DNA from 3 places in the Arthrobacter sp. YA7-1 genome. Region 3 is predicted to be linked to each of the others. Evidence: predicted binding sites of a transcription regulator. Region 3 holds the regulator's gene; each other region holds the start of a gene.
What was found. Region 3 encodes HrcA, which represses chaperone genes, less so after heat shock. Its sites were predicted from a motif close to TTNGCACTCGNNNNNNNCGAGTGCNAA; they were not measured.
Positions count from the first base shown of each region.

Region 1: OIT41_RS14920 (FmdB family zinc ribbon protein) is a predicted target of HrcA. The motif match lies at 1,649-1,675, and genes of this name have one in related genera.
Region 2: groL (chaperonin GroEL) is a predicted target of HrcA. The motif match lies at 2,929-2,955, and genes of this name have one in related genera.

Region 1 covers NZ_CP110114.1:3,185,562-3,189,822, forward strand. Annotated here, with positions in the region: gene galU (UTP--glucose-1-phosphate uridylyltransferase GalU) at 1-858, opposite strand, end outside; gene OIT41_RS14915 (5-formyltetrahydrofolate cyclo-ligase) at 976-1,581, shown strand; gene OIT41_RS14920 (FmdB family zinc ribbon protein) at 1,738-2,001, shown strand; gene OIT41_RS14925 (Flp pilus assembly protein CpaB) at 2,104-2,940, shown strand; gene OIT41_RS21010 (hypothetical protein) at 2,981-3,226, opposite strand; gene OIT41_RS14930 (AAA family ATPase) at 3,236-4,261, opposite strand, start outside.
Region 2 covers NZ_CP110114.1:862,497-866,757, reverse strand. Annotated here, with positions in the region: gene OIT41_RS04130 (ribonuclease HI family protein) at 1-918, opposite strand, end outside; gene groL (chaperonin GroEL) at 1,088-2,716, opposite strand; gene OIT41_RS04120 (ABC transporter substrate-binding protein) at 3,014-4,261, opposite strand, start outside.
Region 3 covers NZ_CP110114.1:2,288,929-2,293,189, reverse strand. Annotated here, with positions in the region: gene OIT41_RS10775 (16S rRNA (uracil(1498)-N(3))-methyltransferase) at 1-184, opposite strand, end outside; gene dnaJ (molecular chaperone DnaJ) at 187-1,317, opposite strand; gene hrcA (heat-inducible transcriptional repressor HrcA) at 1,384-2,397, opposite strand; gene OIT41_RS10760 (DUF3097 domain-containing protein) at 2,585-3,442, shown strand; gene OIT41_RS10755 (DUF4870 domain-containing protein) at 3,546-3,959, shown strand; gene hemW (radical SAM family heme chaperone HemW) at 4,014-4,261, opposite strand, start outside.

The DNA of each region.
Region 1 (4,261 bases), 900 kb from region 3:
AGGCCCGAGGTCTTCGCTGTCGCATGCGAGCTGGACGCAGGCTTTGAGGTAGCTGAGCTTGTCTCCGGTGTCGTAGCGACGGCCGCGGAAGACGACTCCGTAGACGCCGCTGCCTTCACCCTCGCCGGCAGCCAGGACCTGAAGGGCGTCCGTCAGTTGGATCTCTCCCCCACGGCCCGGTTCGGTCTTCTCGAGAACGTCGAACACCGAGGGGTGGAGTACGTACCGGCCGATCACGGCCAGGTTGGACGGAGCTTCGTCGGCAGCAGGCTTTTCGACAAGTTGCTTGATGCGAACGTAGCCGTCCTCACCGATGTCCTCGATGTCCGCGCAGCCGTAGGCGCTGATCTGGGAGGGCTCGACTTCGATGAGGGCCACAACGGATCCACCGGTTTTGTGCTGGACCTCGATCATGTCGCTGAGGAGCGTGTCCCGGGCGTCGATGAGGTCGTCGCCGAGAAGAACCGCGAAAGGTTCGTACCCGACGTGTTGCTTTGCACGCAACACTGCGTGTCCCAGCCCCTTGGGGTCGCCCTGGCGGACGTAGTGAATATCGCCGAGGTTGCTCGTGGCCTGCACCGAGTCCAGCTTGGTGATGTCTCCCTTGGCCTCCAGCGTCGCTTCCAAAGCCGGTACCCGGTCGAAGTGGTCTTCCAATGCACGCTTGTTGCGGCCTGTGATCATGAGGACGTCATTGAGTCCCACGCTCACAGCTTCTTCGACAACATATTGGATGGCCGGTTTGTCGACTACCGGGAGCATCTCTTTGGGCATGGCTTTAGTGGCAGGCAGAAACCTGGTGCCGAGTCCGGCTACAGGGATAACGGCCTTGCGGACGGCGCAGTTATTGGAAGTCACCGGACTAATCTAACGGAAGTAACTGGACAATGGGCAAAAAGGAACGTGCCGGCCCAAAGGAGCACACCGTTCCTTTCCCCATCCCTGAGCCGCACAGCAGCGGGAAATGGAGCAAAAGTGACTTTGAAAGACGACATCCGCCGGGATCACCGCAAGCGCCGGCTCTCCTTGACCGGGCAACAGCGCGCAGAGGCTGGAGCGGGGATTGCCCGCCGGGGCGTTTCATGGGCGGCTGATGTTGCCCATGGGAGACCCGCGACTTTCGCGGCCTATCTCGGAGTGGCCGCCGAACCGCCCACAATGCCTTTGCTCGCTGCGCTCCACGCGGCCGGGCACAGGATCCTCCTTCCCGTCTGCGAACCGGAACGGCGTCTGAGCTGGGTCTATTGGACACCGGAGACCGCTTTTGTCCGCTCAAAGTATGCCCCGATCGACGAGCCGGTGGGCGAACGTTTCGACAGTGACGTCATCAAGGATGCGACCGGAATCTTCCTGCCGGCCACCGCCGTCGATGAGGGTGGAAACCGCATCGGCCAAGGGGGCGGTTACTACGACCGGCTCCTCGACAAGCTCGACGCCGACGGGAACCGTCCGCCGACTGTGGCCGTCGTCTACGACCATGAAGTACTGCCTGCGGGGACGATCCCGGCCGAACCGTTCGACAAACCGGTGGCGGAGGCACTCACCCCACATCGGATCGTCCAGCTCGTTCGGCCCGCATGATGAGGCTTTACCGGCCTGTCTGCTTCGCCACATTCCGTAGTACCGGTCCCGACGCCGGATGATAGAATTGGCACTCAGGCCCTGGGACTGCTAATGGACGGAACAATCCGCCTCGGCAACACAGGACCTGCAGTTCGTCCCGGAGGAGGATCACCAGTGCCCACTTACGCCTATGCCTGCAAAGACTGCGGACATGCCTTTGACATCGTTCAGGCTTTCACGGACAGCTCCCTGTCCGACTGTCCTGAGTGCCAAGGATCGTTGCGCAAGAAGTTCAACAGCGTGGGCGTTGTCTTCAAGGGATCGGGCTTCTACCGCACCGACTCCCGGGACTCCAAGGGAAGTACTGTTTCGGCCGCTCCCGCGGCACCTGCCGCATCTCCGGCTCCGGCGTCCGTTCCTGCGGCTGCCGCGAGCTGATTCCTGGGTACCAGTTGCCCCCGCTTTTCCACATAGCTCAACGTTTCCACATAGCTCACTAAGGCCCTGCCATGCGCCTTAGTGCCCGGTTAGCGTGGCAGCATGCCCGCAACCCCGAACGCTTCCCAAGGCGCCGGTTCAGCATCGCTTGGCTTCGGTCCAACCAGGCCTTCATCGATTCCACGCAATAGCCTGCCGGGGCCGATTGCCGCGTCCCACACCCGCCGTCTTCGGCGTTTCCCCTCCATAGCCGGAGGCCGCTTGGGTCCTCCCAAGAGACAGTACAAGCACCGCACCTTCGCTAGCTGGCTGAACCGCAACCGTCGCCTCGTGGTTGCACTCCTGCTATGCGTGGCGGTCGGGGTCGCAGTCCATCAATTGACTCCTGCTTCGGAGCCGCGAGCCATCGTCCTGGCCGCCGCGCGGGATCTTCCTGCGGGGTCCAGCTTGACGGATTCCGACCTCAAACCACTCGAAGTCCTTCCTGACGGAATCCCAGCCGGGGCGCTCACTCCCGGCACTGCCTATAGGGGAAAGCAGCTCGCCTCGCCCCTGCAGAAGGGGCAGATCCCCACAGACGCGCAGATCCTGGGACCCGGCCTGCTGACCGGCACCGCACCCGCGACGGCGGCCGTTCCGCTGCGCATGGCCGATCCCGCTTCTATTCAACTCATCTCGCCGGGCCAATTGGTCAACGTTGTGCTCACTGCGGCCGACGGGTTCGAAGGGCCCGGCAGGAAATCAGAACTCCTGGCGGCTGCGGTCCCGGTTTTGTGGACGTCCGCGCAAGGAGGCAAGGCCGGCCAATGGTTGGGCACGAGCGAGGCGGACGGCCTTGTGGTTGTCGCTGCCAATCCGCAACAGGCCGAAATCCTGGCCGGGGCTTCCACACGCGGGAAACTGTTCTTTGTCCTCGTCAGTCCCCCAGGTAACCGGTAATGCGAAACCCCGCCGGAGAGTCACCACCATGATGGTCCATTCAGCCCCAGTGCGGGGGCCTTTGTTCCTTCAGCCAAGCGTCATGGTCGTAGCTGGATTCATCGCCCCAACGGCGCGGATCGTCCTCGGAAGCTTTCTTGGGCAGAATACCTTCTCCTGCCGGCTTCCGTTCCGGTGCGGGCTTCACTTCTGCCTTCTCCTGCGTGGCCAACCCGGTATCAGCGTCTGCCGCTCCGGCGCTGGTGCCCGCGAGCGGCCTGGAATGAGTGCTTTTGCTTTCCGCCATTGCGTTTCCTTAGGGGATAGCCGGACCCGAGCCAGCGCCTTGCGCGCCGCTGGCCCTGGCCGCGGAGGGTTCCGCCTGGCTATTCAGTTCCAATTGTTCAACATCGATGTCCAGGAATCCATCCTGGACATCACCATACGATGGCGCCACAGGCTTCTCGAGTCCCAGATAGGATCCAATGCGATCCGCGCAGGACGAGGGATCCGTGAATACTTCGATGGTCCACAGCGACATGTAGCGCCAGCCAAGGCGTTCCAGGAGCTGTGGCCGGAGCCTGCTGCGCTCCCTCACGCTCATGCGGCGGTATCGTTCCGTGCCATCCGATTCAATGGCCACCGGCGTAGGCATTTCGCTGTCATCCCGGCCGATCGTGTGCACGGGATCGGCCGCCGCGGCGATGTCCAGGACTCCGTCATAGTGGTGCCACACGCGCGCTCCCCGGGCTCGGAGCCGCTCGCCCAGATCCGCCACCAACGGATCCTCGCCGAGCGCTTGCTCGCTGGCGGCTGCCCTGGTGGCCGGTGTCCCCAGATCGGAGTTCCCCGACAGTTCACGGTCAAGGAGTTCATGGAAGTCGACGGCGCCGTGGGCCAGCCGGTCAAGATCGAGGTCTTCCGGACGGAAGCAGCTCAGGACGTGCATGGACCTTCGGGAGCGGGTCATAGCCAGGGCAAATTTGTTTCGCCCGCCTTCGACGGACAGAGGGCCGAAACTGTGCAGCGCCCGGCCATGCGGGGTGCGCCCGAAGCCCAGCGAGAAAATGATGTGGTCGCGGACCAGTCCCTGCGCGCGCTCCAGGTCCACCACGCGGAAGGACTCCGCGCCGGCGTTGAAGAAACCCGAGAGCAGCGGATAGTTGGGAAGTTGGAGCCTGATGGCTTCGCCGATCCTTGCGGCATGGCGCAGGCTTGCGGTGACGACGGCGAGCGAGGTCCGCGGCCGGAGACTGGCGTGTTGAAACACCAGGTCAACTACGCGGTTCACTTCGGCGGCGACAGATTCGACACCTTCGTGGTCGGCACCAGGCAGGCCGGT
Region 2 (4,261 bases), 1.4 Mb from region 3:
ATTTCCCTCCAACGCCATCATGAGTTCGTCCCGGGACCAGACAAGTCCGGAGCTGCCAATCTCGGTAAAGTCGGGGTGGAGCAGTATCCCCGTACGTCCAAGGTCTCCCCTGACGTCGGGCCTCAGGAGCTCCTTCTCAAGAAGAATGACCGTTTCCTCGTCTGAGCGCCCGCCGTCCTGGCCAAGGACCGCTTGTTCGTCGTCACCGGCGAAGAGGGTGGGCTCGATGAACGCCTCCTGCTCCGCGAACGCCACCGTCGCGTTGAGCAAAGGCGACCCGTCCGAAAGGTCTTGGCCGCCGAACAACGTCAGGTCTTCATCCGGCGCATCGGCGTCGTCATGATCGTCGTCGAAAAGCGACGGCGCCTCCACAGGCATCGTGCGGGCTGACTGCATACGAGCTGGTGGCGTGCCCGCTGATGATGTGCGGGCCAAAGACCCTGCAGCTTCGGCTCCGGGATAACCGGGTCCGCCGGGAGCGGCTATACCTTGCTGGTATGCGGTGGCCACCGCGCGGGCGCGATCGTCGGCAGCCTCGTTGAGGTCGTGGCCTGCGTGGCCCTTGACCCACTCGAACGTGTACTTGCGGCCGACAATGGCTTGGTCGATGTCCTTGAGGAGATCGACGTTCAAGACGGGCTTCCCGTCCGCTTTGCGCCAGCCCTTGCGCTTCCACCCTGGCATCCACTTGGTGATGCAATTGATGACGTACTGGCTGTCGCACAGAATCTTCAGCTCTTCGTCGGGAACGTGTGCCGTTGACCGGAAGAGGTCCAGCACCGCCATGAGCTCGCCCTGGTTGTTGGTTCCGTGCGGCCACCCCCCGGCCCTCCAGCAAGAGTCGTTCACGTACCAGGCCCAACCGGCAGGCCCGGGATTGCCGAGGGCAGAACCGTCGGCGGCAGCAATAATCGTCATGCTTTCCATCCTGCCAGACCACCCCGACACTCCCGGACCGCAAAGGTGAGGGGGCGTTCCGCCAAAACCCGACATGCGTGAGCGGGCGTGGTGGTTAAACGGCGACGACGGCCCCCACCTGAGGCGGGAACCGTCGTCGTGCGTGTGGCTGGTGAGCTACAGCGGGGGCTTAGAAGCCGCCCATGCCGCCCATGTCGTCGCCGCCACCCATGGCCGGAGCGTTCTTCTCCGGCTTGTCGGCAACAACGGCCTCGGTGGTCAGGAACAGACCAGCGATGGAGGCTGCGTTCTGGAGAGCCGAGCGGGTGACCTTTACGGGGTCGTTGACGCCGGCAGCCAGCAGGTCCTCGTAAACGCCGGTTGCGGCGTTCAGGCCGTGGCCCGACGGCAGGCCGCGGACCTTGTCGATGACAACGCCCGGCTCGAGGCCGGCGTTGTGGGCGATCTGCTTGAGCGGAGCGTCGATGGCAACGCGGACGATGTTGGCGCCCGTTGCTTCGTCGCCTTCGAGCTGCAGGTTGGCGAATGCCTTGGCACCGGCCTGGATGAGGGCAACGCCACCACCGGCGACGATGCCTTCTTCAACGGCAGCCTTCGCGTTGCGGACTGCGTCCTCAATGCGGTGCTTGCGCTCCTTGAGCTCTACCTCGGTTGCGGCACCGGCCTTGATGACTGCAACGCCGCCGGCCAGCTTGGCCAGGCGCTCCTGCAGCTTCTCACGGTCGTAGTCGGAATCGGAGTTCTCGATCTCGGCACGGATCTGTGCCACGCGGCCGGCGATGGCGTCGGCGTCGCCGGCACCTTCGACGATGGTGGTCTCGTCCTTGGTGACAACAACCTTGCGGGCGTTGCCGAGCAGTTCGAGGGTTGCGTTCTCGAGGCTGAGGCCGACCTCCGAAGAGATGACCTGGCCGCCGGTGAGGATCGCGATGTCGGCGAGCTGTGCCTTACGGCGGTCACCGAAGCCCGGAGCCTTGACGGCAACGGACTTGAAGGTGCCACGGATCTTGTTGACGATCAGGGTGGCCAGGGCCTCGCCCTCGATGTCTTCGGCGATGATCAGCAGCGGCTTGTTGGACTGCATGACCTTCTCCAGGACCGCAACGAGTTCCTTCACGTTGGAGATCTTGGAGTTGACGATCAGGATGTACGGGTCTTCGAGGACCGTTTCCTGGCGCTCTGCGTCGGTGACGAAGTAAGCGGAGATGTAACCCTTGTCGAAGCGCATGCCCTCGGTGAGTTCAAGCTCCAGGCCGAAGGTGTTGGACTCCTCGACCGTGATGACGCCTTCCTTGCCGACCTTGTCCAGGGCTTCAGCAATGAGGTTACCGATTTCGGTGTCGCCGGCAGAGATGGAAGCCGTGGCTGCGATCTCTTCCTTGGTCTCGATCTCCTTGGCCGAGGCCAGCAGTTCGCGGATGACGGCTTCAACAGCCTTCTCGATGCCGCGCTTGAGGGACAGCGGGTCGGCGCCGGCAGCTACGTTGCGCAGGCCTTCCTTGACGAGGGCCTGGGCCAGGACGGTGGCGGTGGTGGTGCCGTCGCCAGCGACGTCGTCAGTCTTCTTGGCAACTTCCTTGACCAGCTCGGCGCCGATCTTCTCGTAGGGATCGTCCAGCTCGATCTCCTTGGCGATGGAAACACCATCGTTGGTGATCGTGGGGGCGCCCCACTTCTTTTCGAGGACGACGTTGCGTCCACGCGGGCCGAGGGTGACCTTGACGGCGTCGGCGAGGATGTTCAGACCCCGCTCGAGACCGCGGCGTGCCTCTTCATCAAATGCAATGATCTTGGCCATAACGGCGGTAGTCCTTTCGGGACAGTCGTTAAGAAGGTGCCTTCACTGCGGTGCCCGCGACGGACGATCCTTCGCGTTCGGCCTCTGTACGCCGCGCGCTCGGGATCTCACCCCAGCAAGGTTTTCTTTGTTCCCCCAAACACCGCCAGTGTTTCCAGACGGCCGGAGCCGTGAAGAATTAGCAGTCAGTGCTTGAGAGTGCTAATCAATAATTAGCACTCACCCGAGGAGAGTGCAAGCAGCAAGCGAGGGAAACTGCTCGCCACGCCAGGGGAATTCGCTACGGGCACAAGCCGATCACGGAGTCCGCGAGGCGGTCTCCTTGCCACTCACCCGCGCAGTGTTGTCTGCACCGTAGGTGAAGACCATGTAATTGGACGATGTAACGTCGCCATTGGCGTCGAACCCGATGGTGCCGGACTCGCCGTCGTAATCCGGAAGCTTGGCCCCCTTCAGCACCTCGAGGCAGTCCTTGTATGACGTACAGGACGTGCGTTCCTTCGTTGCCGCATCACCCGACGTCGGACGTGTCCCGCCGGACACGGTGGTGAGCCAGGCTGCGATCGAACCGCCGGCGTCGTCGCCCGCCGCCGCGGCCGCGAGCGCCGCGAGGGTGACGGCGTCGTACGTTTCGGCCGCGTACGTTGTGTCCTTGAGTTTGGGGTCGATGCCGGTCAGGTCCGCCTGGAACTCCGCACTCGGGAAGACGCCTGGAAGAATTCCCCGCGCGCCGTCGAGGCCACCGGCTCCCAGCGCGGTTCCGTATTGGCGGATGGCACCGTCGCTCAAGATCAGGTTCTTGCCGCTCAACCCCGCGTTCAAGAGCTCGGCCAGGGCGCCTTGGGCGCCATCACGGGCAACCACGACGACGGCGTCAGGAGTGCCGGACTTGATGCCCGCCGCGGCGGGAGCTGCTTTGCCGGCCGCGAATTCCGTGTTGGTCACTGCCTCCATTCCGAGGCTGCGGGCAGCGTCCATGACCGCTCCGGAAACACGAGTGCCGTAGTCCCCGGATTCGTGGAGGACGGAAATCCTCTTGGCGCCGCCGTCGTGGGCAAGCTTCGCCAAGACGCTCCCCTGTGCGGCATCAGCGGCCGAGGTGCGGAAGTAGAAACCGCCGTTCTTGTAGCTGCTCAGCCCCGACGCCGTGTTGGCCGGCGAGATGAGCGGAATCCGGGCAGGAGCCAGCACATCGATGGCGGCGGGTGCATGGCTCGAATCCGTCGGCCCCACAACGACGTCGGCGTGGGCCGAAAGCAAAGCCTTGGCTTGCGTGGCTGTATCGGCCGTGAAGGCCGCCGCGCTGGCCCCTTGGCTGGCGCTGATGCCTTCGCCGGCCGCGGATTCCGGGAGCAACTCGACCGGGCGGTTCTTGTAGCCGCCGGAGTCGTTGATCTGCTTGACGGCCAATTTGGCCGCTGCCAGCTCGGACTCGTTGAGGAAGGCGGAACTACCCGTATTGTCCAGAATCACGCCGACGCGCAGGACGCCGTCGCCGCTCGGAGTGACGGAGCTGAGCCTGGCGTTGCCAACGGGGGCGGAACA
Region 3 (4,261 bases):
CGGATCCGGCCACGGTGCCCGTGAGCCGCTTACCCGCACCGTCGGCGATGTCGACCGCTTCGCCGATTTCCAGGCGCTTGACCGTGACAGCGTGCCTGGCTTCGGCGCCGTCGAGCACGAAAGTGTCACCGGTGCCGAGTCCGTCCAAGGTTCCGGCAGCGGTGAAGAATACGGGGTTGCTCACCGCTACAGGTTACCGAGCTTGTCCCGCAGCTTCGCGAACATACCGCCGCTGGCCACGAGCTTGCCCTCGGTGAACTGCTCTCCGCGCAATTTGGCCAGTTGGCGGAGCAGGTCTTCCTGGGCGGCGTCTAGCTTGCCGGGCGTCTCCACATGCAGGTGCACCTTGAGGTCTCCCCTGCCGTAGCCGCGCAGGTGGGTGACGCCCAGCCCGCGAAGGGTGATGACTTCGCCGGACTGGGTGCCGGACTTGACGTCGATCTCCTGGGGGCCGTCGAAGGTCTCAAGCTGCAGTTCCGTGCCCAATGCCGCGGCGGTCATGGGAACACTGAGCGTTGCATGAAGGTCGTCGCCTTCACGAAGGTAGGTGGAATCGCTGTTTACCCGGATCTCCACGTAGAGGTCGCCGGGAGGCCCGCCCGCAGGACCTGCTTCGCCTTGCGACGACAGCTGGATGCGGGTTCCGGTGGCGACGCCGCCCGGCACCTTGACGGTCAGCGAACGGCGGCTGCGGATGCGGCCCTGGCCGTTGCATTCATTGCAAGGATCCTTGATGATCGAGCCGAAACCTTCGCACGATCCACACGGTGCCGCGGTCATGACCTGGCCGAGGATCGAGCGCACGGCCCGCTGGACCTGGCCCGAGCCGCCGCAGATGTCGCAGCGCTCCGGGTGGGTGCCCGCGCGGCAGCATGAGCCCTCGCACGTGGGGCAGATGACAGCAGTGTCCACCTCAAGCTTCTTGTTGACGCCGAAGACAGCCTCGCGCAAGTCGATGCGCACACTGATGAGGGCGTCCTGCCCGCGACGCATACGTGATGCGGGCCCCTGCATGCCGCCACCTCCTCCGCCGAAGAAGGTGTCGAAGATGTCCTGGAACGCGAATCCCTGGCCTGCGTAGCCGCCGCCGAAACCGTTGTCCGTCCCGTTCTCGTTGCCTGTGGCGTCGTAGACGCGGCGCTTCTGGGGGTCGGAGAGGACCTCGTAAGCGTGGGTCACGGCTTTGAATTCCTCCGCAGCGCCGGCCCCGGGGTTCACATCGGGGTGGAGCTTACGTGCAAGCTTGCGGTAGGCCTTCTTGATCTCCTCGCCGGTTGCTTCCGACGAGACGCCCAGAACGTCATAGTGACTGCTCAAAGTCGGTATCTCTTCCTTTATTACGGGTACACTGCGTTTCTTGCGGGGCGGTTCCAGCCGAAGCCGTCAACCGCCCAGAATGCGGGAAAGGTAGCGTGCGACGGCCCGGACGGCCGCCATGGTGTTGGGGTAGTCCATGCGGGTGGGTCCAAGAATGCCGATCTTGGCGCTGCTGCCCGGACCGTAGCCCGTGGCAACCACCGAAGCCTCGGAGAGGCCGTCATAGGGGTTTTCGCGGCCGATGCTCACCGTGACTCCCCGGGGGTCTTCCGCCATGTCCGACAGCAGCCGCAACATGACCACCTGCTCCTCGAGCGCTTCGAGGACAGGGCCGATGCTCAGGGGGAAGTCCACGTTGGAGCGGGCCAGGTTGGCCGTGCCGGCCATGACCATGCGTTCGTCGCGGCTCCGGTCGGCGAGCCTTTGGAGACCGTGGGCAAGGGCGCCTGCAAGGTTCCGGAGCGCCGGCGGGCACAAGGCCACCACCGAGGGCAGGACTTGGGACATGAGGTCGAGCTGTGAGCCAGCAATGCTTCCAAGGAATCGCGCGCGCAACGTCATGAGCTCTTCGTCGGCAGTGTCCGCCGCTGCGTGTACAACGCCTTGTTCCACTTTGCCCGAATCCGCGATCAGCACTACCAGGACCTGGCGCGGTGCCAAAAGGACAAACTCGATGTGCCGGACGCGTGCGCGGCTCAGGTGCGGATACTGGACGACGGCGACCTGGTTGGTGAGTTGGGACAGGAGCCGGACCGTGCGCTCCAGGATGTCCTCGACGTCGTCGGGGCCCTCAAGCAACGAGTGGATGGCCCGGCGCTCGGCAGCCGACAGCGGCTTGACCTCGGAAATGCGGTCCACGAACAGGCGGTAGCCCTTGTCCGTGGGGATGCGGCCTGCACTGGTGTGCGGTGCCGCAATGAGGCCTTCCTCTTCCAAGAGGGCCATGTCATTGCGGATGGTGGCGCTCGACACTCCCAGATGGTGCCGTTCGACCAAGGCTTTGGAGCCGACAGGCTCGCGGGAGTGAACGTAGTCCTCCACGATGGCGCGTAGCACTTCAAGCTTGCGTGGTTCGCTCACTGCCCACCTCCATTCAACAACCGGTACTTCTACAGTTAGCACTCAACATGCCCAAGTGCTAACAAGTCTAGTATGAGCCACCTCGTTGTTAGCATTGGTACCGCTCGCGGCGAACATGATGCCCGCGCGGTCCTGCGGAATTCCAAGGACCGTGACCGATCCCTTAGCGCAAAGTGGTGTGAAGACCGTGTCTTACGACAATTGGGGCCCGCAAGACCTCTCCTCGCCGGCCAAGCGGCAACTGCCTGAAGTGCCCGCTGAACGCGGAATGGTGCTCGAGGACGTGCAGTCCGGTTGGGTCGGGGCCGTGACCAGGGTGGAGAAGTCCGGAGGCATGCACATCGTGGTGCTTGAGGACCGGCGGGGAAAAGCGAAATCGTTCCGGCTTGGTTTCGGATTCCTGCTGGAGGGGCAAGCGGTGAAGCTCCTCCCGCCGGTGCCGCGCGGGGCGGCCGCAAAGGGCGCATCCCAACCGGGCAGGACGGCGTCGGGTTCCGTCCGGGTGGCCGGCCAGCGGGCGCAGGTCGCCAAGGCAAGCCGGATCTGGGTGGAAGGCAAGCACGACGCCGAACTTGTGGAAAAGGTCTGGGGAGACGATCTGCGGGTGGAGGGCATCGTCGTCGAGCCCTTGCACGGCGTGGACGATCTCAAGGCGGCCATCGCCGCCTTCTCCCCCGGCCCTGGCCGCCGGCTCGGAATCCTGGTTGATCACCTGGTGCCGGATTCGAAGGAGTCGCGCATCGCTGCCGGCGCCATGACGTTGCCGGGCGCCAAAGGAAACGTCCTGATCGTCGGTCACCCGTATGTGGACGTCTGGCAGGCAATCCGGCCCAAGGTGCTGGGGATCGAACAATGGCCGACCGTAGCGCGCGGCACGGATTGGAAGACCGGCATCCTCAGGTCGTTCGGTTGGCCGCACGAGACGGCCGAAGACGTGGGACTGGGTTGGCAGAGGCTTCTGGGCGCCGTCCATAGCTACGCCGACCTGGAGGCGTCTTTGTTGGGACGCGTGGAGGAAGTGATCGATTTCCTGACCGTCGCATGATGGTTTGGATGCCTCCGGGCCCGGACGTGGTCGTCCGATCCCGTGCCGAGCAAGTATTCTGGGACAGCAACACCGCACCTATAGCTACTCGAAGGAAGAAACTGTGGCAGACAACGCTCCTGACGATCGGGACGGCACCTCGGGCCAATCCCAGTACCACGGCGTTCCTGCCAACGCGCTGCCCTTGACCGCCTCGGAAGACCGGCAGTGGGCAACCCTGGCGCACTTCGGCGGGATCCTTGGCTGCGTGCCTTCGCTTCTGATCTACCTGATCTTCCGCGAACGTGGTCCGTTCACGGCCCAGGAATCAAAGGAAGCCCTCAACTTCACTTTGCCGCCGACGATTGCCGCGGTGCTCGCCAACATTCTCGTCTTGCTCCCGGTGGTGGGAAACCTGTTCGCGGTCCTTGCCACGGGAATCTGGGTCGCGGTGACCTGCTTCTCGGTGTCCGCTGGAATCCGCGTCAACCACGGACAGCCGCACCGCTACCGCTTCAACCTGCGCTGGATCAAGTAGCCGTTCTTCGCGGGTGCCTATGACGGTTCGCGCGCCCGCCGTCCGCGCCGGACGTTAGTCCGGAAGGATCCGGCGGACCACGGCATCTGCGAGCAGCCGGCCCTTGAGGGTCAGGACCAGCCGTCCTTGGAAGGCCGCTGCGGGTTCAACCAGGCCGTCGGCAATGAGGCCTGCGACGGCGTGACGGCCCACTTTGTCGAGCGCGTCGACTTGAAGCCCGGTGCCGAGCCGCGCCTCCAGCATGATGCGTTCCACTTCCCGGGTTCCGGCGTCGAGCGTTTCGCGTCCAGCGGCCGGTGAGG